Regions from separate parts of the Acidovorax temperans genome, predicted to be linked through region 2. Evidence: predicted binding sites of a transcription regulator. Region 2 holds the regulator's gene; the other holds the start of a gene.
What was found. Region 2 encodes FNR, which switches genes on or off when oxygen is low (the NO sensors DNR and NnrR bind a similar motif). Its sites were predicted from a motif close to TTGATNNNNATCAA; they were not measured.
Positions count from the first base shown of each region.

Region 1: PQV96_RS10810 (DUF2189 domain-containing protein) is a predicted target of FNR. The motif match lies at 2,043-2,056, and genes of this name have one in related genera.

Region 1 covers NZ_CP117193.1:2,279,378-2,289,986, forward strand. Annotated here, with positions in the region: gene PQV96_RS10795 (ABC transporter ATP-binding protein) at 1-153, opposite strand, end outside; gene PQV96_RS10800 (arylesterase) at 214-849, shown strand; gene PQV96_RS10805 (hypothetical protein) at 960-1,139, opposite strand; gene PQV96_RS10810 (DUF2189 domain-containing protein) at 1,198-2,013, opposite strand; gene PQV96_RS10815 (PLP-dependent transferase) at 2,191-3,429, opposite strand; gene PQV96_RS10820 (BON domain-containing protein) at 3,471-4,013, opposite strand; gene PQV96_RS10825 (SulP family inorganic anion transporter) at 4,225-5,901, shown strand; gene PQV96_RS10830 (GGDEF domain-containing protein) at 5,981-6,757, shown strand; gene PQV96_RS10835 (MinD/ParA family protein) at 6,768-7,610, shown strand; gene PQV96_RS10840 (sulfurtransferase) at 7,739-8,512, shown strand; gene PQV96_RS10845 (pirin family protein) at 8,584-9,471, opposite strand; gene PQV96_RS10850 (flavodoxin family protein) at 9,537-10,091, opposite strand; gene PQV96_RS10855 (pirin family protein) at 10,145-10,609, opposite strand, start outside.
Region 2 covers NZ_CP117193.1:1,727,706-1,738,314, reverse strand. Annotated here, with positions in the region: gene PQV96_RS08255 (cyclic di-GMP phosphodiesterase) at 1-390, opposite strand, end outside; gene PQV96_RS08250 (sulfite exporter TauE/SafE family protein) at 707-1,444, opposite strand; gene hemN (oxygen-independent coproporphyrinogen III oxidase) at 1,462-2,844, opposite strand; gene fnr (fumarate/nitrate reduction transcriptional regulator Fnr) at 3,033-3,755, shown strand; gene PQV96_RS08235 (hypothetical protein) at 3,846-4,139, opposite strand; gene PQV96_RS08230 (FixH family protein) at 4,207-4,482, opposite strand; gene ccoG (cytochrome c oxidase accessory protein CcoG) at 4,528-5,985, opposite strand; gene ccoP (cytochrome-c oxidase, cbb3-type subunit III) at 6,063-6,971, opposite strand; gene PQV96_RS08215 (cbb3-type cytochrome oxidase subunit 3) at 6,996-7,133, opposite strand; gene ccoO (cytochrome-c oxidase, cbb3-type subunit II) at 7,148-7,780, opposite strand; gene ccoN (cytochrome-c oxidase, cbb3-type subunit I) at 7,799-9,238, opposite strand; gene ccoS (cbb3-type cytochrome oxidase assembly protein CcoS) at 9,303-9,440, opposite strand; gene PQV96_RS08195 (heavy metal translocating P-type ATPase) at 9,440-10,609, opposite strand, start outside.

The DNA of each region.
Region 1 (10,609 bases), 550 kb from region 2:
CGAGGCGCCCACAATGGCCGCCGTCTCCCTTGGCGCCAGACGGAAATCAATATCCCGCAAAATGTCCAGCGTCCCGGTGGAGTCCGTCACCGACTTGAACACATGCTCGACAGCAATAATGGGCGTTACGGGCAACGAGGGAGATTCAGGCATGAAAGGCTCTTTACTTTGATTCGCGATCTGTATCGGCGTCACTTTATCCTCACCGCCTCCATGGCTGCCGCCATGGGGATTTACGCGCCTGGCATCGGGGCCCAAACCACAGCGCGCGCAGCCCCCAAAGCAGCCAAGTCAGCGGTCATTCTGGTGCTGGGCGACTCGTTGAGCGCCGAGTACGGTTTGCCGCGCGGCTCGGGCTGGGTGGCCCTGCTGGAAAAGCAATTGGCTGCCGACAAGATCAGCGCGTCTGTGGTCAACGCCAGCGTGAGCGGCGAAACCACCTCGGGCGGCCGCTCGCGCATAGCGGCGCTGCTCCAGCAGCACCAGCCCAGCCATGTGGTAATCGAACTGGGTGGCAACGACGCGCTGCGCGGGCTGCCGCTGCAAAACACCCAGGACAACCTGACCTTCATGACCCAGGCCGCCCAGAAAGCGGGCGCCAAAGTGCTGCTGGTGGGCATGCAGGTGCCGCCCAACTACGGCACCGATTACGCCAACCGCTTTGCCGCGCTGTTTGAAACGGTGGCCAAGGCGCAGAAAGCGGCGGTGGTGCCGTTCTTCCTCAAAGGTGTGGCCGATGAAGCCGACCCCGCCGGCATGTTCCAGCCCGACCGCATTCACCCCAAGGCCGAGGCCCACCCGCTCATGCTGGCCAATGTGTGGCCAGAGCTGAAGAAAATGCTGCGCTGACGCGCCAAAACAAAAAGCCCTGCAAACGCTGAAACCAGCGGTTGCGGGGCTTGTGAGCGAGACTTTGCCTGGGCACCAGAAAAAACCTTCTGCGCGCCGGGCCCAAAGTGTCAGTTGTTCGTGCCTTCACTGGGTGCTGCGGAGGGCGCTGCATCCTGATCGCCCTCAGCGTTTCCCGTCTGCGGATCGTCCGGCCGGCGTTGTGCTTTGGCTCTCAGCTTCTCTTCTTTTTTTTGTTTCTTAGCGAGTTCGCGCTGGCGTTTTTCGTATCCGTAGTTAGGTGTTGCCAAGGTGTTTGCTTTCTGAAGTAGAGGCCCACTGTAACAGCTTGGCTTTCGGGGCCAAGGCTCAAGCCAATTCGGGCTGCATGGCAGCGGCAGGCACGCGCTGCACAGCGGCACGGTAGGCATGCCAACTGGCATGGCCCAGCAGCGGCCCCACCAGCACCAATGCCACACTGCCCGCCCACAATGATGCGCCCACCAGCAAAGTGATGAGAGCACCCCACAGCAGCATCGTCAAGGGGTTCTCCAGCACCACGCGAATGCTGGTGATCCCAGCCGTCAGGGCATCGGTGTCGCGGTCAAGGATCATGGGAATGGACACCACCGAGGTGGAGAACACCAGGGCAGCAAACACCCCGCCCACTGCCGAGTACACCGCGACAAAGCTCCAGTTCTCACGGTTGAACACCGCCTGCAACACGCCCGTGGTGGACGGCATGCCCGTGTTGAAGAACACGGCAAACACCACCAGCGACGCCCGGCCCCACAACAACTCCAGCACGATGAGCACCAAGACCAGCATGCCCATGCTGCCCATGTGGCTGTCCCAGCAAGTCAGGGACTCGCTGAGCTGTGGCGGAATGCCTGCTTCGCGCCGGCGGCTGGTTTCGTACAACCCCATCGCCAGAAAGGGCCCAACCAGCAGACAGCCACTGGCCAGGGACATCGTGTATTCCGGCCGCGTGCGGAACACCCAGCCCAGCACCATCGCCATGAACCAGAAACACAGGCCGTAAAACACGGCAATACCCGGCGCAGCGCGCAAATCCTGAATGCCCTGTGCCAGCCAGCGGAAGGGGTCTGCCAACGTCAGACGCTGCAGAACGATGGGGGCAGCATCGCGGGTGGGAGGAACCTCGGGGACGGGGGTGTCTGACATGAGGGGGCACTGCGAGGTAAAACGAGGACTTAACCCACATCAAGTGGGCGCTGACCACACCGTAATGCAGCCTGCCGTGCTTTACCACTGAGGAAACTACCACCCCGCCCCTCCCCCCGCCCTCCGCGCGCCCCTGCATCTCTGCACAAGATGTCTGGGGGTTCTGTGCCGTGGTGATCAGGCTGGAGCGCGCTCCATCACCTCAAGCGCCTGGGCCAGGTCGGCACGCAAATCCGGGGCGGCTTCCAGGCCAATCGCAAAGCGCACCAAGGTGCCCGGCTTCAGGTGCGGTGTGGGGCCGCTGCGCATGCTCGGCAGGTTGTAGGGCACCACCAGGCTGATCGGGCCGCCCCAGCTGTAACCCAGCTTGAACAAACGCAGCGCATCGCAGAACGCATCCACCTGCGCCTGGCTGTAGCGTGCATCGATCATCACACTGAACAACCCGGCCGCCGCGCCCTGCCCCGCGTTGGCTGCGCCGCACAAGGCGCGCCAATGTTCATGGCCGGGCGAGCCTTCAATGGCCGGATGCAGCACCTGTGCAATGGCGGGCTGGGTTTGCAGCCAATGGGCCAATTCGCGGGCCACGCGGTCGTGCGCGGCATAGCGAAGCTCCACGCTGGGCAATGAGCGCAAAACCGCCTCGACGTCATTTGCCCCCACCCCCAAGCCCAGCCGCATATGCGTGAGCTTGATCTTCATGTGCAGAGCGTTCGACCGGGTCATCACACTGCCCATCAGCACGTCACCACCGCCGCTGGGGTATTTGGTGAGCGCGTGGGCAGACACATCCACACCCAGTGAGCCATCGCCCAGAAAATCAAATGGCGCAAAAGCCAATCCGGCGCCCCAGGTGTTGTCCAGAGCCGTGAGAACCCCACGCTCACAGCAAATGTGCACCTGGGCAATCAGATCAGGAAACTCCATGGTCACAGAGCCAGGGGCTTCCAGCCAGACCAGCCGCGTTTTGGGCGTAATGCGCTGGGCCAGGTCGTCAGGATTCAAGGCATCGAAAAATGCGTGGGTGATGCCATAACGTGCCAGTTCCACCACGGCAAAGTCTTTGCCTGGGCCGTACGCGTTGTCGGGGATCAGAACTTCATCGCCCGCTTTCAGCAATGCCAAACCCACGGTGGCAATGGCAGCCAAACCGCTGGGCACGAGCACGCATTCGGTGCCGCCTTCCAGCTCGCACAAACGTTCTTCCAGCAAAAAGGTGGTGGGCGTGCCGTGCAGGCCGTAGGTGTAGCCGCTCTTGTCTTTCCAATCGCGGGCGCGCATGGCGGCAACGTTGGGGAAGATGACGGTGGAGGCTTTGAACACGCCCGGTTGGGGCGCTGCGAACTCAGCGGGGGGCGTGTAGGCGTGGTGGATGAGGCGGGTGGAGATGTGGGGTGCAAGGGCTGATGCTTTCATGCGTGCATGTTAGCGCCACCTGCACCGACCCATGGCAGTCTTTAACCGCCAGAAATCACCAGCAAATTGGTCACGGAAGTGACGCCCTTGATGCTCTTGGCGATGGTCTGTGCGCGGTCTTTGGCGGCCAGGTTGGGCGCTGGGCCATTGAGGGTGACGGCACCGTTTTTGGTGTCCACGTTGATCTTGACGGCACTCAGATCCGGGTCTTTGGCCAGGCCCGCAGACACCTGAGCGGTGATGGTCGCATCGTCCACCTTGTCCATCGCGGCGTTGGCGGCCTGCTTGGCAGATTCACCCAGGTCCTTCGCCATGGCTTCGGCGCGCTCAGCGCTTTGGTCCATGCGGGCATCAGCCTTTTCCATGGCAGCCTCGGTTTTCGCCCTCGCGTCTGCCGCGGCTTGTTCTGTTTTTTCGACAGCAGAATCCAGGCGCTGCCCCACGGTGGGCTCTTCGTTGCGGCCACATGCGGTCAAGCCCAAGGCCAGCGCGCTCACGGCCAGAATGGAGGCAATGCGAGCAACCTTGCTGCATTGGGGGCGAGAGGTGGTGACTTCCTGTGGGTTCAATCCGTTGATGTTCATGACAAGTTCCTCGTAATGACAAAGATGGAGAGACTGTAGGCAGGCCTAGCCCCCGGCCGTGTGGGATGCCTGCCAAAACCGTGTAGGACGCGGCTGAAGCCACCCGTCAGCCCAAGAACGCGCCCGGTCAGCGGATCGATGTGTGCCGCCACCGGCAAAAGAGAGTCCCTCACGCCGACCGAGAAGGCCGCTACAACGACAATCCCTCCCCATGCTGCGCTCCGTTCTCCGATCCTGGCTCCCGTTTTTGTCCTGGCCTCGGCCATCTGCCTCTTTGCTGCGTGGTGAGTTCCTGGCAGGTATGACGGTGGGCTTGATGCTGGTGCCCCAAGGGGTGGCCTATGCTGCGCTGGCGGGTATGCCGCTGATCACCGGCATTTACGCATCGCTGCTGCCCGCCCTGGTGGCTGTGCTGTTCAGCTCCTCCACCCGCCTTGGCGTGGGCCCCACGGCGCTGACCAGTCTGCTCATCGGGGCTTCGCTCACGGGTCTTGCCGAGCCGGGCAGCGCTCAGTGGGTTCAGATGGCGGTGTGGATTGCGCTGCTGTCAGGTGCCTTGCAGTGCGTGATGGGGCTGGCCCGGTTTGGCTGGGTGGTGAACATCGTCACGTCGCCGGTGCTCAACGGCTTTACCCAAGCGGCGGCGTTGTTGATCCTGGCTTCTCAGCTAGGGGCCCTCACGGGGCTTCGGTCGAACTGGGGGGCGTTGCTGGCCACCCCGTCCTTAGGGCTTTTTGACCTGGCTGCGCTGGCCTTTGGTGTCGGTAGCGTGGGGGCGCTGCTTCTGGCCAAAAAGCTGAAGCCGACGTTTCCCGCCGCCATCGCCGTGGTGGGTGCTACAGGCGCCATCAGCTGGGCCACCGGTTATGCCGATGCGGGCGGCGCGGTGGTGGGGCATCTGCCCCAAGGCCTGCCAACGCTGCATTGGCCCGGCTGGCTGCCCTGGTCTGACCTGGCCTCACTGCTGATGCCGGTGCTGGTCGTGACACTGGTGAGCTTTCTGGAGACTGCTTCCAGCGCCAAGGTGGAAAGCCAGCGCTCGAGCGAGCGCTGGAACGAAAACCAGGACCTGATCGGCCAGGGTCTGTCCAAAATCAGCAGCGGTCTGTGCGGCAGCTTCGCCACCAGCGCATCCTTTTCGCGCTCTGCCATCAACCTGTATGCGGGCGCACAAACGGGTTGGGCCACGGTGTTTTCGATTGGCGTGGTGCTGGTGGTGCTGCTGTGGCTCACACCTGCGCTGTACTACGTGCCTACCTCGGCGCTGGCAGCGATTGTGGTCACCGCGGTGTTCAGCCTCATCAAGCCCTCTTCCATCACCCGGCTCTGGCGTGTGTCGCGTGTTGAGTCGTTGATTGCCATCGTCACGTTCGGCCTCACCCTGGCCACTGCGCCACGCATGTACTGGGGGGTGCTGGCGGGCTTGCTGATGAACCTGTGCCATTTTCTGTACCAGCGTCTGCACCCGCGCATCATAGAGGTGGGCCTGCACCCGGACGGAAGCCTGCGTGATCGGCACCTTTGGGGCCTGGAGCCACTGGCGCCGCACGTGCTGGCCCTGCGCATGGATGCCGAACTCGACTTTGCCTCGGCCAGCGCGCTGGAACAAAGGGTGGCGCAAGACCTTGGCGCGCACCCCGACGTCAGGCACCTGTGCCTCCTGGCCCAGCCCATCAATCGCATCGACGTGACGGGTCTGGAGGTATTTGCCCAACTGCACGCGCTGATGCTGGCCCGCGGGGGCTGTCTGCATGTGAGCGGGCTCAAACTGCCGGTGGAAACAGCGCTGCGCAAAGCGGGGGTTCTACCCGCTGCGGCAGGTCTGGTCACCTACCGTACAGACGCCGAAGCACTTGTGGCCTTGCAGCAACTTCCGAGTGGCCGCTAACCCCGTTACCCGCGCCCTGATTGCATTACGCAAGGCGTGGCCGCTGCTACACTCGAACCAACTTTAGAAGCAACCATTTGTGTCTGATTCGGCGGCCCCTCACCTTGTAGACCTGCGCGATTTGCGCCTGGACACTGCCCACGCCCTGGTATCCCAGGTCCACGGCGGCGGGCCAGCTACCGCCTCTGACTACGCCCATCCACGGCAGTACCTGCAAGGCCTGATTGACGGGCTGTGCGAGCTTTCGCTGAAAGACCCCCTGACAGGCTTGGCCAACCGCAGGCATTTTCGTGCGGTGCTGGAACGCGAAATTGACCGGGTGACACGCTCTGGCGAAGCAGCACTGCTGCTGATGCTGGACATCGACCACTTCAAGAAAGTGAACGATGTGCACGGACACTCTGCGGGTGACCTGGTGCTGCAATCGGTAGCGCGCACCCTGAGTGCCTGTGTGCGGCCCATGGACACCCTGGCCCGCTACGGCGGTGAAGAGTTTGCGGTGGTGCTTCCCGCCTGCCACTCGGCGTTTGGGCATGTGGTTGCCGAGCGTATCCGCCGTGCCGTGGCCAATACGCCAATTCGAATTTCTCCCTCGGTCGAGCTGAATGTCACCGTGAGCATTGGCGGCGCATTTGCGCTGCAATGGATCCGCTCTACCACTCTGCTGTGGATTGATCGGGCTGACAATCAGCTCTATCAGGCAAAATCTCTAGGACGCAACCGCGTGAGCATCGAGGAGCAGCCCGACAGCACCGTCAGTGCTGAAGAAAAGAGCTTGTTGTTTGGCCCGCTGTATTCTCCTTCGGGCTGGGGCGATCTACCGCCCCCGCTGGATGCAACAGGCAGCGCCTACTGAAAGTTAGATGATGAGCGACGCGCTGTCCCCCCAACCCATGACGCCCAACGCAGCGCCCGTGCAGGCAGTCCCTGCCACGGGAGCGCGCATCATTGCCATCACAAGTGGCAAAGGTGGCGTCGGAAAAACCTTTGTTTCAGCCAACCTCGCGGCGGCATTGACGCGCAGAGGCCAGCGCGTCTTGGTGTTGGACGCCGACCTCGGCCTCGCCAACCTGGACGTGGTGCTCAACCTGCACCCCAAGATCACGCTGCACGATGTGTTCACGGGCAAGGCCCGCCTGGAAGACGCCATCATCAAAGCCCCGGGCGGGTTTTCGGTGTTGCTGGCAGGCTCTGGCATGGTCGAGTACTCGCGCCTCACGCCTGAAGTGCGCAACCAGTTCTTGAGCGTGATCCAGGCGCTGACGCCTCAATACGACGTGGTGCTGCTGGATACGGGCGCTGGCATTTCCGACGTGGTGCTCTTTTCCGTGTCGCTGGCTTCCGAAGTGCTGATCGTGGCCACGCCCGAGCCCACCTCGCTGACGGACGCCTACGCCGCCATCAAGGTGCTGGCCATGCAGCAACAGCGCCAGCATGTGCGCATGGTCATCAACCAGGCTGCGCGTCCGGGCGACGGGCGGGCCATTACCAGCCAGCTGCAGCAGGTGCTCGACCGCTTCGTCAGCACCCAATCAGGCCGCCCCGTGCGCTTGATCCACATGGGCGATATTCCTGCCGACCCATCGGTGCGTGATGCGGTGATGCGCCGCCAGCTCTTGCTGGTGAACACGCCCGGCTGCCCTGCGGCGCTGGCCATTTCGCAGCTGGCGAACAAGATCGAGACAGCGCTGCTGACCCCCACGGCATAATTCTCGCCGTGCTTACCTGCCGGGCCGGGCTTCGTGCCCCGCACCCTGCTCTTTGGGCTGCCTGCGCTTTCGACAACCGCCCCCGGTTTCGGCAGGCCCGCTTCGCAGCTTGTCTACCCTATCCCGCCGTGACATCCGTACTCAACATCTCCTGCTACAAATTCGTGCCCCTGCCTGACGCAGCCGAGTTGCGTGAACGGCTCCACGCGCAAGCGGTGGCTGCAGGCCTGAAGGGCACGATCTTGCTGGCCGAAGAAGGTATCAACTTCTTTTTGGCGGGCGCCGCCGAAGCAGTGCGCGGCTTTGTGAACGGCATGCGGGTGGACGAGCGCTTTGCCGACCTGGAGCCCAAGGAGAGCTGGTCCGACACGGTGCCGTTTCGCAAGATGCTGGTCAAGGTCAAGCGCGAGATCATCCGCATGGACCACCCCACTATCCGCCCGGCGCAGGGGCGTGCCCCGTCGGTGGACCCGGCCACGCTGCACCGCTGGCTGGAACAAGGCCATGACGACGCTGGCCGCGAGGTGGTGACGCTGGATACGCGTAACGCGTTCGAGGTGGACGCCGGGACGTTCGCCGACGCAATTGACTGGCGCATTGCCAAGTTCACGGAGTTTCCTGACGCCTTTCGCGCGCACAAGGCGGAGCTGCAGGACAAAACCGTGGTGAGCTTCTGCACCGGGGGCATTCGCTGCGAAAAGGCAGCCATCCTGATGCGGGAGGAAGGGCTGGAGCATGTCTACCAGCTTGAAGGCGGCATCCTCAAATACTTTGAACACACCGACGGAGCGCACTACCACGGCGGCTGCTTCGTGTTTGACGAGCGCACCGTGCTGGCGCCCGATCTTTCTGCACAGCCATCTGCCAAGGCTGGCGACGAAGATGCCAGTGCATCCAGTTGAATTTACTATCAAAAAGTGAGCTGCTTGCGCTTGTCAAATAAGCGCTAGAGCCACTTTTAAATCAAACCCTGTCAGGGCTTGAAACGTCGCTCGGGCAGCGGTATGGACTCTGTCTCACCCGGCACATGGCCCATGCGCTGGGCCTCCCAGTCGTCGGCTGCCTGAACGATGCGTTCTTTGCGGGTGGAGACAAAGTTCCACCAGATGTGCCGGCGCTGGAGCAAAGCGTCGCCGCCTACCAGCATGCAGCGCACGGCGCTGTCTCCTGCTCGCAGCTGCATGGGCTGGTCTGTGGGCAGCACCGTCAAAGTCTGGGCGGCGAGCGTGACGCCGTCCAGGGTGACAGCAGCATCCACGGTGTACAAACCCGCCTCTTGCGCCAAGCCTGCGGGCAACGGGAGCACCCCACCGGCAGGCAGCTGGATATCCAGGTACAGAGCCGGCGCCAGGCTGACCACCGGGGACTGCTGCCCCCAAGCCTGGCCTATGAGCACACGCACCGTGGCGTCCCCCACTTGCAGCTGCGGTATGGCGTCTGCCGGGGTGTGCACAAAGCTGGGCTCCGCCTCTTCTGCCTCCACCGGCAGCGCTGCCCACAGCTGAATGCCGTGGTTCACGTAGCTTGTCTGCGCCAGTGCCTGCGGGCGACGTTCGGAGTGGACGATGCCTTTGCCCGCGGTCATCCAGTTGATGGCGCCTGGCTCGATTTGCTGCACCGAGCCCAGACTGTCGCAGTGCATGATGGCGCCCGAGAACAGGTAGGTCACCGTGGCCAGGCCAATGTGCGGGTGCGGGCGCACATCGTGCTCTGACTCCGGCGTGACGGTGACCGGGCCAAAGTGATCAAAGAACAGAAACGGCCCGATGGATTGGCGCCCCACGGCAGGCAACAGCCTGCGCACCTTGAACCCGCCGCCCAGGTCTTTGTCGTGCGCTGTGATGGTTTGCATGGCTGCCATGGTGTTTGCCTTTTCTGTAATGGCCCCGCCCCATCCAGGGTCAGGGCAGATCAAGCCGGGGAGCGTCAGCCCTTGAGGCGCGCCGTGATATCGGCCACCCGCTTGCCGTACAGCTTGGCGGTGTCCAGGTCGCCCTGGGGAATTTCTGCCACAGACGCGTCAGATGGCGACTGCACCAGCAAGCCCACCGAGCCGCCCAGGTTGTTCACATCGCTGCGCGTAGCAGCCTTGCTGTTGCTGGGCAACATGCCCAGGCTCACCCACACGCCACCATGTTGCGACGCCAGGGTTTGCAGCGCAATCAGCGTGACCTGCTTGTCGCCGCTGAGGCTGGCGCTGTTGGTAAAGCCACCAAACACCTTGTCTTGCCAAGCGCGAGAAAACCACGCTTTGGATGACGCATCGGCAAACTTCTTGAACTGCCAGCTGGGGCCGCCCATGTAGGTGGGGGTGCCGAAGATGATGGCATCCGCGGCGTTGAGCGTTTCCCAGCCGCCTTCAGGCAGGTTGCCCTCGGCGTCAATCGCCAGCAACTGGGCATTTGCGCCATCGGCCACTTGCTGGGCGACGCGCTGGGTGTGGCCGTAGCCAGAGTGGTAAACCACAACGATTTGGGACATCAGAAACTCCTTAAATCAACAGACCAATGTAAACAGACTAAAAAGACGAGCGATCAGTTTGCCAGATCAAACACCAGCACTTCCGCATCCTGCCCGCCAGACAGCGAGACCTGCCTTTCATTTTCCAGCATCGCGGCGTCGCCCGCCTTGAGGCATTCGCCATTGACCATGACGGTACCGCGCACCAGTTGCACATAACCCTTGCGACCCGGCTGCATGGGCAAGGTGGCCGTCTCGTCACCGCTCAGCAAGCCCGCGTAAATGGCGGCATCGGCATGGATCAACACCGAGCCTTGCGCCCCATCGGGCGATGCCACGAGGTGCAGCTTGCCGCGCTTCTCGGCGTCGCTGAAGCTCTTTTGCTCGTAGCTGGGCGCAATGCCGCGCACGTTAGGCTCGATCCAGATTTGCAAAAAGTGCGTGGTCTGCCCGGCAGCGTGGTTGAACTCGCTGTGCATCACGCCGGTGCCTGCACTCATGCGCTGCACGTCTCCAGGTGGAATGCCCTTGACGTTGCC
Region 2 (10,609 bases):
CTTGGTAGCCTGCCTAAACCGCCGGTCACAAGCGAGGAGCGACGCGTTCTGAGCTGCAAGCAACATTCTGCGGCGCAACGCTGCCGACTCGCCTGGCGAGGAGTAAGTGGGCTGTTCAGCAGGCGCGCCGCTGGAGTCCGCCGAGCCATCAGTTGCGTTGCCAGATAAATCTGCGGGGGTGGCCAGTAACCCATCGCGAAACTCTGGATCGCTCTTTTTAGGCAGAACTTTGACGCTTGTGAGCCCCAATTCGCGCAAAGTGGCAATCTGCTCTGCCGAACCAATACGAAAGCTGCTCACCGGAAAGGGATGGTGCATCCAGCCCAGATCCAACTGGATATACATGCCAATACGCAATTGGCTTATATCGATGAGAACGAACGTATTCACAACAGGCCGGGAATAGGAAGCAAAATGTAACAATAGAACCACAATTGTTGAGGCCCATTATCACCACTTCTGATGCTTCCTTGAGGAACCTGGTGTCTCGCCCTGGATGCAAATGTCTTTTGCATGCCCAGTGCAGACAGCCTCATGTATAAGGGGAAAGATTGGTTCACGTTCGCTGAGATGACATGCTCATGGCGTATACAGAGCGCGGGCTCACCACACAGAGGAATGCGGAGCGGCTCGAATGTCCATGCGCATGGTCGCCCTTCGACGCGCTCGGTCCTGAAAGCGCTGCGGCGCCAGGCCTATGTACACCTCAACGGCACCAGAGCGAGGGTTTGTATACCAAATCCATCCACAACGCCCACACAGCGACACCACACAGAAGCGCGCCACTGATGCGCGTGCCCCAGTCACCCCGCAGTGAGCCCAAACGCTGCCGTACCCACCGCCAAGCCAATGGGCCGCCCACGAGCCAAAGACCGCTGCCCACAGCAAACAGCGCCATGGTCCAAGCACCCTGCAACGGCCCGCCGCTGAGTGCCGCTACCAGCAAGGCCGAATAGAGCAAACCGCACGGCATGAATGCCCACAAAGCTCCAGCACTGGCCACACCTGTTGACGAACCAAGCAGCGGCTGGACACGCCCCCAGACTGAACGGCCCGCCTGTTCGATCCAGGCTGGCTGTCGCGACTGGATCAGCATCATCAAGCCCCAGGCCAGAATGGCCACGTGCGTGAGGGTCCACAAGGGCCGAAGCGCCATGGTTTGCTGTGTAATCCAAGCCAAACTATCCATGGCCCAGGCCGCCATGGCACCGAGCGCCGCATATCCCACGATGCGACCCACATGAAAAACCCCGGTGCGCAGCCACGGCTGGGCAGAACGGCGGGGGTTGTCCATCCAGTGAACAGGCTGCTCCAGCGCGGCGGAGCCTTCCGGCTTTTGTACAGCCCCCACCACCGCAGCGCACGGAGCTGAGCACATGGCCAAACAATGGGTTCCTCCTACCAAACCCATGACCAGTGCGGTCCATGCAACAGTAGCCGACATGCTGTTCGTAGCCCTGCTCAGATGATGCGGGAGAAGCGGGCGCGGGTGCGATCGGCCTGCAGGTAACGATCAAAGACCATCGCAATACCGCGCACAAAGAACCAGCCCATGGGGGTCACTCGAACCCCTTCACTGCCCAACTCCACCAGACCTTGGGTTTCCATGTCCTTCAAACGGTCCAGTTCAGCAGCAAAGTACTTTTTGAAGTCGATCAGCCATGCTTGCTCCATCGGCTCAATCAGCAGTTCACCTTGGCACATCAACGCCATGATGGCAGCGCGTCTCACCAAGTCATCCCGGTTCAATGCCAGCCCCCGAACGACTGGCAGGCGACCCTGGTCAAGGAAATCGTAATACTCATCCAGGGTCTTGGCGTTTTGGCTGTAGGTCGCCCCAATGCGTCCAATCGCTGACACGCCCAGCCCAATCAAATCGCAATCGGGTTGGGTGCTGTATCCCTGGAAATTGCGGTGCAGGCGCCCCTGCCGTTTTGCAATGGCCAACGCATCAGTAGGCAAAGCGAAATGATCCATGCCGACGTATACATAGCCAGCGTCAATAAATGCATCCAGCGAACGCGAAAGCATGGCGACTTTGGCACCTGCTGTGGGCAACTCCGCTGAAATGATGCGACGCTGGGGCTTGAAGCGCTCAGGCAGATGTGCATATGCGTACAACGCAATGCGATCGGGTCGAAGCTGGGCAATCTGTGACAACGTCCGATCAAATGACTCAGGGGTTTGGCGTGGCAAGCCGTAAATCAAGTCCACATTGATGGAGTCAAACCCGATGGTGCGTGCAGATTCGACCAAAGCAAAAACTTGCTCTGCGGGCTGAACACGGTGTACTGCCTTTTGGACTTCAGAGTCGAAGTCTTGGACGCCAAAACTCAACCGGTTGAAACCCAACTCTGCCAACAATGCCAGACGCTCCGCGTTGACCGTGCGGGGATCCACTTCGATGGAATATTCCCCACCGGGAGCCAGAGTGAAGCTGCGCTTGAGCATGGACATCAACTCACACAGCCCATCATCAGACAGGAACGTGGGGGTCCCGCCACCCAGATGCAACTGGCTAACCACCTGCCCCACACCACATTGGGCTGTATGCAAGTCGATTTCGCGGCTCAGGTACCGCAAATAGACATCAGCACGATCATGGTGTTTGGTAATGATCTTGTTGCAAGCGCAGTAGTAGCATAGCGACTCGCAAAATGGGATGTGTACATACAGCGACAACGGCATGGCTTTGGAGCCTGTCCCCAAATGCCTTTGGGCCAACGCCAAGGCATAGTCCTCCTGACCAAAAGCCTCCACAAAACGGTCTGCCGTTGGATAAGAGGTGTATCGGGGACCCGGCACATCAAACCGGGTAAGGAGTTCTGGGGTAACAGCGGTCATGAGATATCCTTGCGTACTCGGTTACTGTGCCGCACCTTACCCTCTTCGTCCTTGACCTGAATCAAGTGAACCCACTGCTGGTGGAGCGACAATTTGATGCATATCATCCGCTTCTAAGCACTGTGCGAGGCACTTCGGCCTCTCTCGTCGAGCACGATATGCTCGAACAACCAACTGGTTTCTGCGCCATGAATCCGCTCACCATCAAAGTCGCCTGCTCCAACTGCAATCTCCGTGAGCTTTGCATGCCTGTGGGGCTCAACGAAGAGCAGCTGCAACGCATCGACGAAGTGGTAGCCGTGCGGCGCAAGATCAAGCGCGGCGGAACGCTTTTCCGCAACGGAGAAGCTTTCACCTCGCTGTATGCCATTCGCACGGGCTTCTTCAAGACCTGCGTGGCGACAGAAGATGGTCGCGACCAAGTCACAGGATTCCAGATGGCCGGTGAAATCATTGGTCTGGATGGCATTGTGAATGACCATCACACCTGCGATGCCGTCGCTCTGGAAGACGCGGAAGTTTGCGTCATGCCCTTTGATCGCATAGAGGAATTCTCGCGAGAAGTCACTGCGCTACAGCACCATGTGCACAAAATCATGAGCCGTGAAATCGTGCGTGAGCATGGCGTGATGCTGCTGCTCGGAAGCATGCGAGCAGAAGAGCGTCTGGCAGCGTTTTTGCTCAATTTGGTGCAACGCCTGCACGCGCGAGGTTTCTCTCAATCGGAACTGGTGTTGCGAATGACGCGAGAAGAAATTGGCAGTTATCTCGGCCTCAAGCTTGAAACCGTGAGCCGCACCTTCTCCAAGTTCGTAGAAGAAGGCACCGTGGAAGTGCGGCAAAGACATGTCCGCATTCTAGATACCGATGCCCTACGCCGCATCGTGAACAACCAACAAGCCTGCCACTGAAAAATTTTCGACAGAGGTGCCGGACAACTGACGAGCACTTCGCTGACGCCTCCGACAATGCCGCGCCATACAGCGCGGCATTTTTTTTATTCAAGTGCAGGAGGGATGCTTGCGGCAATCGTCAGGGCGCTCCTCGTCAGGCACCGGGCAGCGATTCAGTTCAAAGGGGGACATCGCAAGCAAGGTGGTGAGCGCACTGGACACCATGGTGAGCGCCCAGAACCCAAAGAACGCCAAGGTGTAGACGCCTGTTCTCGACAAGGTGACAGGCTGCCCGAACCAGTGAAGGTCTTGCGGGTCCACCATCGCAAAGACGAGCATCTCAATCACACCTGCCACCAAAAAGGCTGGCCAGGCAATCCACATCAGGCGCTGTGTCCACATCGTGCTGTTTCCTTGCGGTGTTGTATTGGGTCGTTGCGAAATTCAGTGAACCAGAGTGACTTCACAATCACCTCGGCTGCGCTTCTGGCGGGGTCGCAGCGTGATTGCGCCCTTTCATCGCGGGCGCCAAGCTCTTCTCTGGGTGCTCCAGGGTCTTGTTGATGTCGATACCTCGCTGGTAGTAATCCTCCGCGACCACAGGGTCTGGGCGCGACATCGCAAGCCACAAAGTAATGAACCCCGCAACAATGACCACCAAGGGGCCCGCCAATACCAGCCACACATGGCCAAACTTCCACCATGGGGCTGCAGCTGGCGTGGCTGAGGAAGAAACAGTAGACATAGCAAACTCCATTAACTCAGGCTTGTACGTTGAATGAAAACGGTACTACCTGGGAACCAAAAATACGGTTTTTTCTGTCACGTGGGCACCGCCACCCTCGGCACCAATTTCAAAGGTGATGGGATGAGACCCAGGTGAAGCAGACCCATAAGGCACCTGCAATCGCACAGCAACCCAGCGAGACTGAGCGGGATCGACCTCCACCGACGCTTCCGACACCACTTCAAGTCCCTCAAGACCCTTGGCATCTATGCGGTAGCGCTGAGGAGTTTCGGTAGCGTTCATGATCTGGATACGGTAGATGTTTTCCAACTTCCCCCCAGCCACAATGCGTGACAAGGCGGCCCGGTCGCGAACCACGTCCACTTTCAGCGGTGTTCTCGTCACCAGGCTGGCCAACAAGGCCACGCACAGGGTGACCAGCACGGCGCTGTAGATCAGCACGCGGGGGCGCAGCACGCGGCGCAACATCTGCGACTGCGTCCAGTGCTTGGCCACGCCGTTCTGGGTCGAATAACGGATGAGCCCACGCGGGTACTGCATCTTGTCCATCACGGTATTGCAGGCGTCCACGCACAGGCCACAGCCAATGCATTCGTACTGCAAACCCTTGCGGATGTCGATGCCCACCGGACAGACCTGCACACACAGCGAGCAGTCAATGCAATCGCCCAGCCCCTGGGCTTTGTAGTCGATATTCTTCTTGCGCGGACCACGCTGCTCGCCACGTTCAGGGTCGTAGGTAACGATCAGCGTGTCTTTATCAAACATCGCGCTCTGAAAGCGCGCATAAGGGCACATGTACTTGCAGACCTGCTCGCGCATGAAGCCCGCATTGCCATAGGTGGCAAAACCGTAGAACAGCACCCAGAAAATCTGCCAGCCGCCCGGGAACGCCAGCAGCTCGCTGCCCAGCTCGCGAATGGGGACGAAGTACCCCACAAAGGTGAACCCGGTCCACAGGGCCACCGCGATCCACACCACCTGCTTGAAAAACTTCTTGCGGATCTTCTCGAACGTCCAGGGGCCGTTGTCCAGGCGGAGCCGGGCACTGCGATCACCTTCGATCTTGTGCTCGATCCACATGAAAATTTCGGTGTACACCGTTTGCGGGCATGAAAAACCACACCACAAACGCCCGGCCACGGCGGTAAACAGGAACAGCGAAAGTGCTGAAATGATCAGCAAACCCGTCAGGTAGATGAAGTCCTGCGGGTACAGCACCAAACCGAAGATATAAAAGCGGCGCGCTCCCAAATCGAAGAGCACCATCTGGCGCTGCCCCCACTCCAGCCAGGGCAGGCCATAAAACACCAGTTGTGTGAGAAATACCATCGCCCAGCGCCACCGGGCAAATACTCCGCTGATGGATCGCGGGTAAATCTTCTTTTGTGCTTCGTACAGGGAGACGATCTCGACCTGACTGCTAGGCACTTCCGAACCATCTGCGGCAACAGGAGCGATAGGAATAACCTTGCGAGGAGACTCGCTGGGTGGCTTCATGGCGGCGCTCTCTACTTAATCCAAAACTTCAGAAACAACAAAGGGGCGGCGCCCTCAGACACCGCCCCACGTTCACATCACTGCGCCTTGTTGTTTGACAATCCCCAAACATACGAGGCCAGCACCTTGATCTGCGCTTCGGTCAACTTGTCTGCCTGTGCAGGCATCTGATTGACCTTGCCATTGTTGATCATGGCGGTAATCGCTGCTTCACCCCAGCCATGCAGCCAGATGTCGTCTGTCAGGTTGGGAGCACCCAAAGCCTGATTGCCCTTGCCGTCCATGCCGTGGCAGGCGGCGCAAGCACCAAACTTGGACTTGCCCAAAGAAGCACGCAGAGAATCGTGGGGGCTACCCGACAAACTGAGCACATAGTGCGACAGGTTACGCACATCTTCTGGAGAACCTACGGCAGCAGCCATGGGAGGCATGTTGCCAATGCGGCCCTTTTGCAAGGTTTCCAGGATCTTGTCATGTGTGCCACCGTACAACCAGTCGCCGTCGGCCAAGTTGGGGAAACCCTTGCTGCCGCGGGCGTCAGAGCCATGGCATTGAGCGCAATTGTTCATGAACAGGCGCTCACCAATGGCCTTGGCTTGCGTGTCCACGGCAATCGCTTCAGGAGTCATGGATGCAAAGCGGGCGTAAATGGGTTCCAACTCTTTGTTGGCCTTGGCCACTTCTGCTTCGTATTCGCCCTTCTGGCTCCAGCCGAGCTTGCCGGCAGAGCTGCCCAGACCTGGGTAGGCCGCCAGATAGCCCAAGCCAAAGATGATGGTGATGACGAACATCCACACCCACCAGCGTGGCAGAGGGTTGTTCATTTCCACCAGGTCTTCATCCCAGACGTGGCCTGTAGTGTTGTCGGCCGTTGATACGACCTTCTTGCGGCCTGCCATCCAAAGCAGCACGGCGCAGCCAATGATGCCGACCAGGGTCAGCGCGGTCACAAAGACCGACCAGAAATTGCTGGTGAAGTCACTCATGGGTTTTTCTCATTCTGGTGGAGTTCATTCTTGCTCAAATGGCAAGCGAGCAGCCTCATCAAATTTGGCACGGTTGCGGCCCATGTAGGCCCACACCCAGATGCCGATGAAGCAGACCATTGAAGCCAGCGTGGCCACAATGCGCATGGTGGTGATGTCCATATGCCAACCCTCCCTTACTTGAGCGCGCGGCCCATGACTTGCAGATAGGCGATCAGTGCATCCAACTCCGTCTTGCCCTTGACTTCATCAGCGGCAGCGGTGATTTGCGCGTCGGTGTATGGAACGCCCACAGTGCGCAGCGCCTTCATGCGAGGAGCCAAATCGGCCGGATTGACCAGAGTCTTCTCAAGCCAGGGGTAGGCAGGCATGTTGGACTCAGGCACCACGTCACGTGGGTTGTTCAAGTGGATGCGATGCCATTCATCGCTGTACTTGCCGCCCACGCGATGCAGGTCAGGACCTGTGCGCTTGCTGCCCCACTGGAAGGGGTGGTCGTACACGAACTCACCCGCCACCGAGTAGTGACCATAGCGCAGGGTTTCTGCACGGAAGGGGCGAATCATCTGCGAGTGGCAGTTGTAGCAACCCTCACGGATGTACACATCACGCCCGATCAGCTGGGTGGCTGTGTAGGGCTCCACGCCCTTCACAGCTTCCGTGGTGGACTTCTGGAAGAACAGGGGCACGATCTCCACCAGACCGCCAATAGCGATCACCAGCAGGATCAGCACGATCATCAAGAAATTGTTGGTTTCAATCTTCTCGTGGCTGAAACCGGCAGAAGCTTGCTTGTTGTTTTGAGACATGGGTTAGCTCCTTGAGGCTCAAGCGTGGGCAGTGTTCACGGCGGGGATAGCCACCTTGACCGAACGGCCAGAGATTGCGGTTGCCCACACGTTCCATGCCATCACCAGCATGCCGCCCAGATACAGCAGACCACCGGCCACACGGATCACATAGAAGGGATAGGTAGCCTTTACGCTTTCAACGAAGGTGTAGGTCAGCGTGCCATCAGGGTTCACAGCGCGCCACATCAGGCCTTGCATCACACCGGCAATCCACATTGCCGCGATGTACAGCACGATACCGATGGTGGCCATCCAGAAGTGCAGTTCAATCGCCTTGATGGAGTGCATCTTTTCGCGGCCAAACAGGCGGGGCACCAGGTAGTACAGCGAGCCCATGGAGATCAGACCCACCCAGCCCAGGGCTCCAGAGTGCACGTGGCCCACGGTCCAGTCGGTGTAGTGGCTCAGTGCGTTCACGGTCTTGATGGACATCATCGGACCTTCGAACGTGGACATGCCGTAGAACGACAGCGACACGATCAGGAAGCGCAGGATAGGATCGTCACGCAGCTTGTGCCATGCGCCCGACAGGGTCATGATGCCGTTGATCATGCCGCCCCAGCTGGGAGCCAGCAGGATCAGCGAGAACACCATACCGACGGATTGCGTCCAGTCAGGCAGCGCGGTGTAGTGCAGATGGTGAGGACCTGCCCACATGTAAGTGAAGATCAGGGCCCAGAAGTGCACGATCGACAGGCGATACGAGTACACGGGGCGGCCAGCCTGCTTGGGGATGAAGTAATACATCATGCCCAGGAAGCCTGCGGTCAGGAAGAAGCCCACGGCATTGTGGCCGTACCACCACTGCACCATGGCGTCTTGCACACCGGCGTAGGCAGAGTAGCTCTTCATGAAGCCAGCGGGCACTGCAGCGCTGTTCACCAGGTGCAGCAACGCCACAGCCAGAATGAAGGCGCCAAAGAACCAGTTGGCCACATAGATGTGCTTGACCTTGCGCGTACCCACCGTGCCAAAGAACACGATGGCGTAGGACACCCAGACCAGTGTGATCAGGATGTCGATAGGCCACTCCAGTTCAGCGTATTCCTTGCCGGAGGTGTAACCCAGCGGCAGGCTGATGGCGGCAGCCAGAATGACTAACTGCCAACCCCAGAACGTGAACGATGCGAGGGCCGGCGCAAATAACCGAACCTGGCAGGTACGCTGCACCACGTAGTAGCTGGTGGCGAACAAAGCGCAGCCACCAAAAGCAAAAATCACTGCATTGGTATGCAGTGGGCGCAAACGGCCATAACTAAGCCATGGAATGCCTAGGTTGAGTTCTGGCCATGCCAGCTGGGCGGCAATGATGACGCCCACCAGCATGCCGACCACCCCCCAAACCACGGCCATGATTGAGAACTGACGCACGACCGTGTCGTTGTAATGCGCAGCATTTGTTTTTGGAAAATCCATCGGACACCTCTTTGTATTGCGATACAAGTTTTAACCAGACTGCCATTGCGGTTATTGACGAAAGTCAACCGTCTCGGAGAATGCGCTCCCCCTCTTGTTCCACACTTTCAAACTGTCCGCGGTACACGGCCCACCACAAGCAGGCCAGGATCATCAGCACCAGAACCACTGACAGAGGAATCAATAAATAAAGGATGTCCATCAGGCGGGCTCCGCAGTTTGAAATGACGACACGGCAGCAGATGAAGAACCCCCTGCTGCCTGCGAAATAGAAGGCGACGGATCGCCATGTGCGCCACACGGCGCCTCTGGCAATCCCTTGGAAAGGCGGGCGGCATTGAGCACCACCAACAGCGAGCTGAGCGCCATGCCCAATCCCGCAAGCCAGGCAGGCATCCAGCCCACCACAGCCAAGGGAACGCACAGAGCGTTGTACCCAGCGGCCCACCATAGATTTTGCCGCACGATCTGTAGGGTTTTGCGCGCCAGCAGCACTGCTTGGGGTACCTGAGTCAAACTGTCCCGCAGCACCACGAAATCTGCCCGAGAGCGCGCCAGGGGAACAGCCCGGCCAAAGGCGAATGACACGTGGGCTCCCGCCATCACAGGGCCATCGTTCAGGCCATCGCCCACCATGGCCACATGGTGACCCTGGGCCTGCAGGCTTTGCAGCGCCGCCAGTTTGTCTTGCGGCGTGCAAGCCCCGCGGGCCTCGGTGATACCCGCCTGAGCAGCCACGCGCTGCACGGCTTCTGGGCGGTCGCCAGACAGCATCTGCACACTCAAACCCGCATCGGCCAGCGCACGCACCACCGTGGCGGCCTCTGCGCGCAGATCTTCAACCAACCCAAACCGGGCCATTTCCACCGTCTGCGCGTGGCCTGGCTCACCGCGCTCTTCGGCCAAGACGACCCACAGGGCAGCGCCGTCCGCACCTTCCGCGAATTCGGTAGTACCAGCCTCACCCGCCACCACACCGGCATGAATGGCAGAGCCCAGGCGCACGCGGCGTGGCGGGCATTGCCCCGTGCGGTCTTGCACATTAGCACTCAAACCGAGCCCTGCCTGCTCTTCCAGATTGGAGACCAGCCAACGACCATCATCCGCGCCAGCAGCTTCCACCAGGGCACGCGATGCCGGGTGCAAGGACTGCCGCGCCAACGCGGCAGCCAACGACAAGGCACTTGCCCGATCCAGATCGCCACCTGCCAGCCGCACCGTGTGCAATGCCATCGCATCGCGCGTGAGCGTGCCCGTTTTGTCAAACACCACCGTATCGATCTGCGCCAGGGCCTCCAGCCCTTGCAGGTTGCGCACCAGCACGCCCTGGCGCGCCAGCGTGCCAGCTGCCGTCAACATCGCCACCGGTGT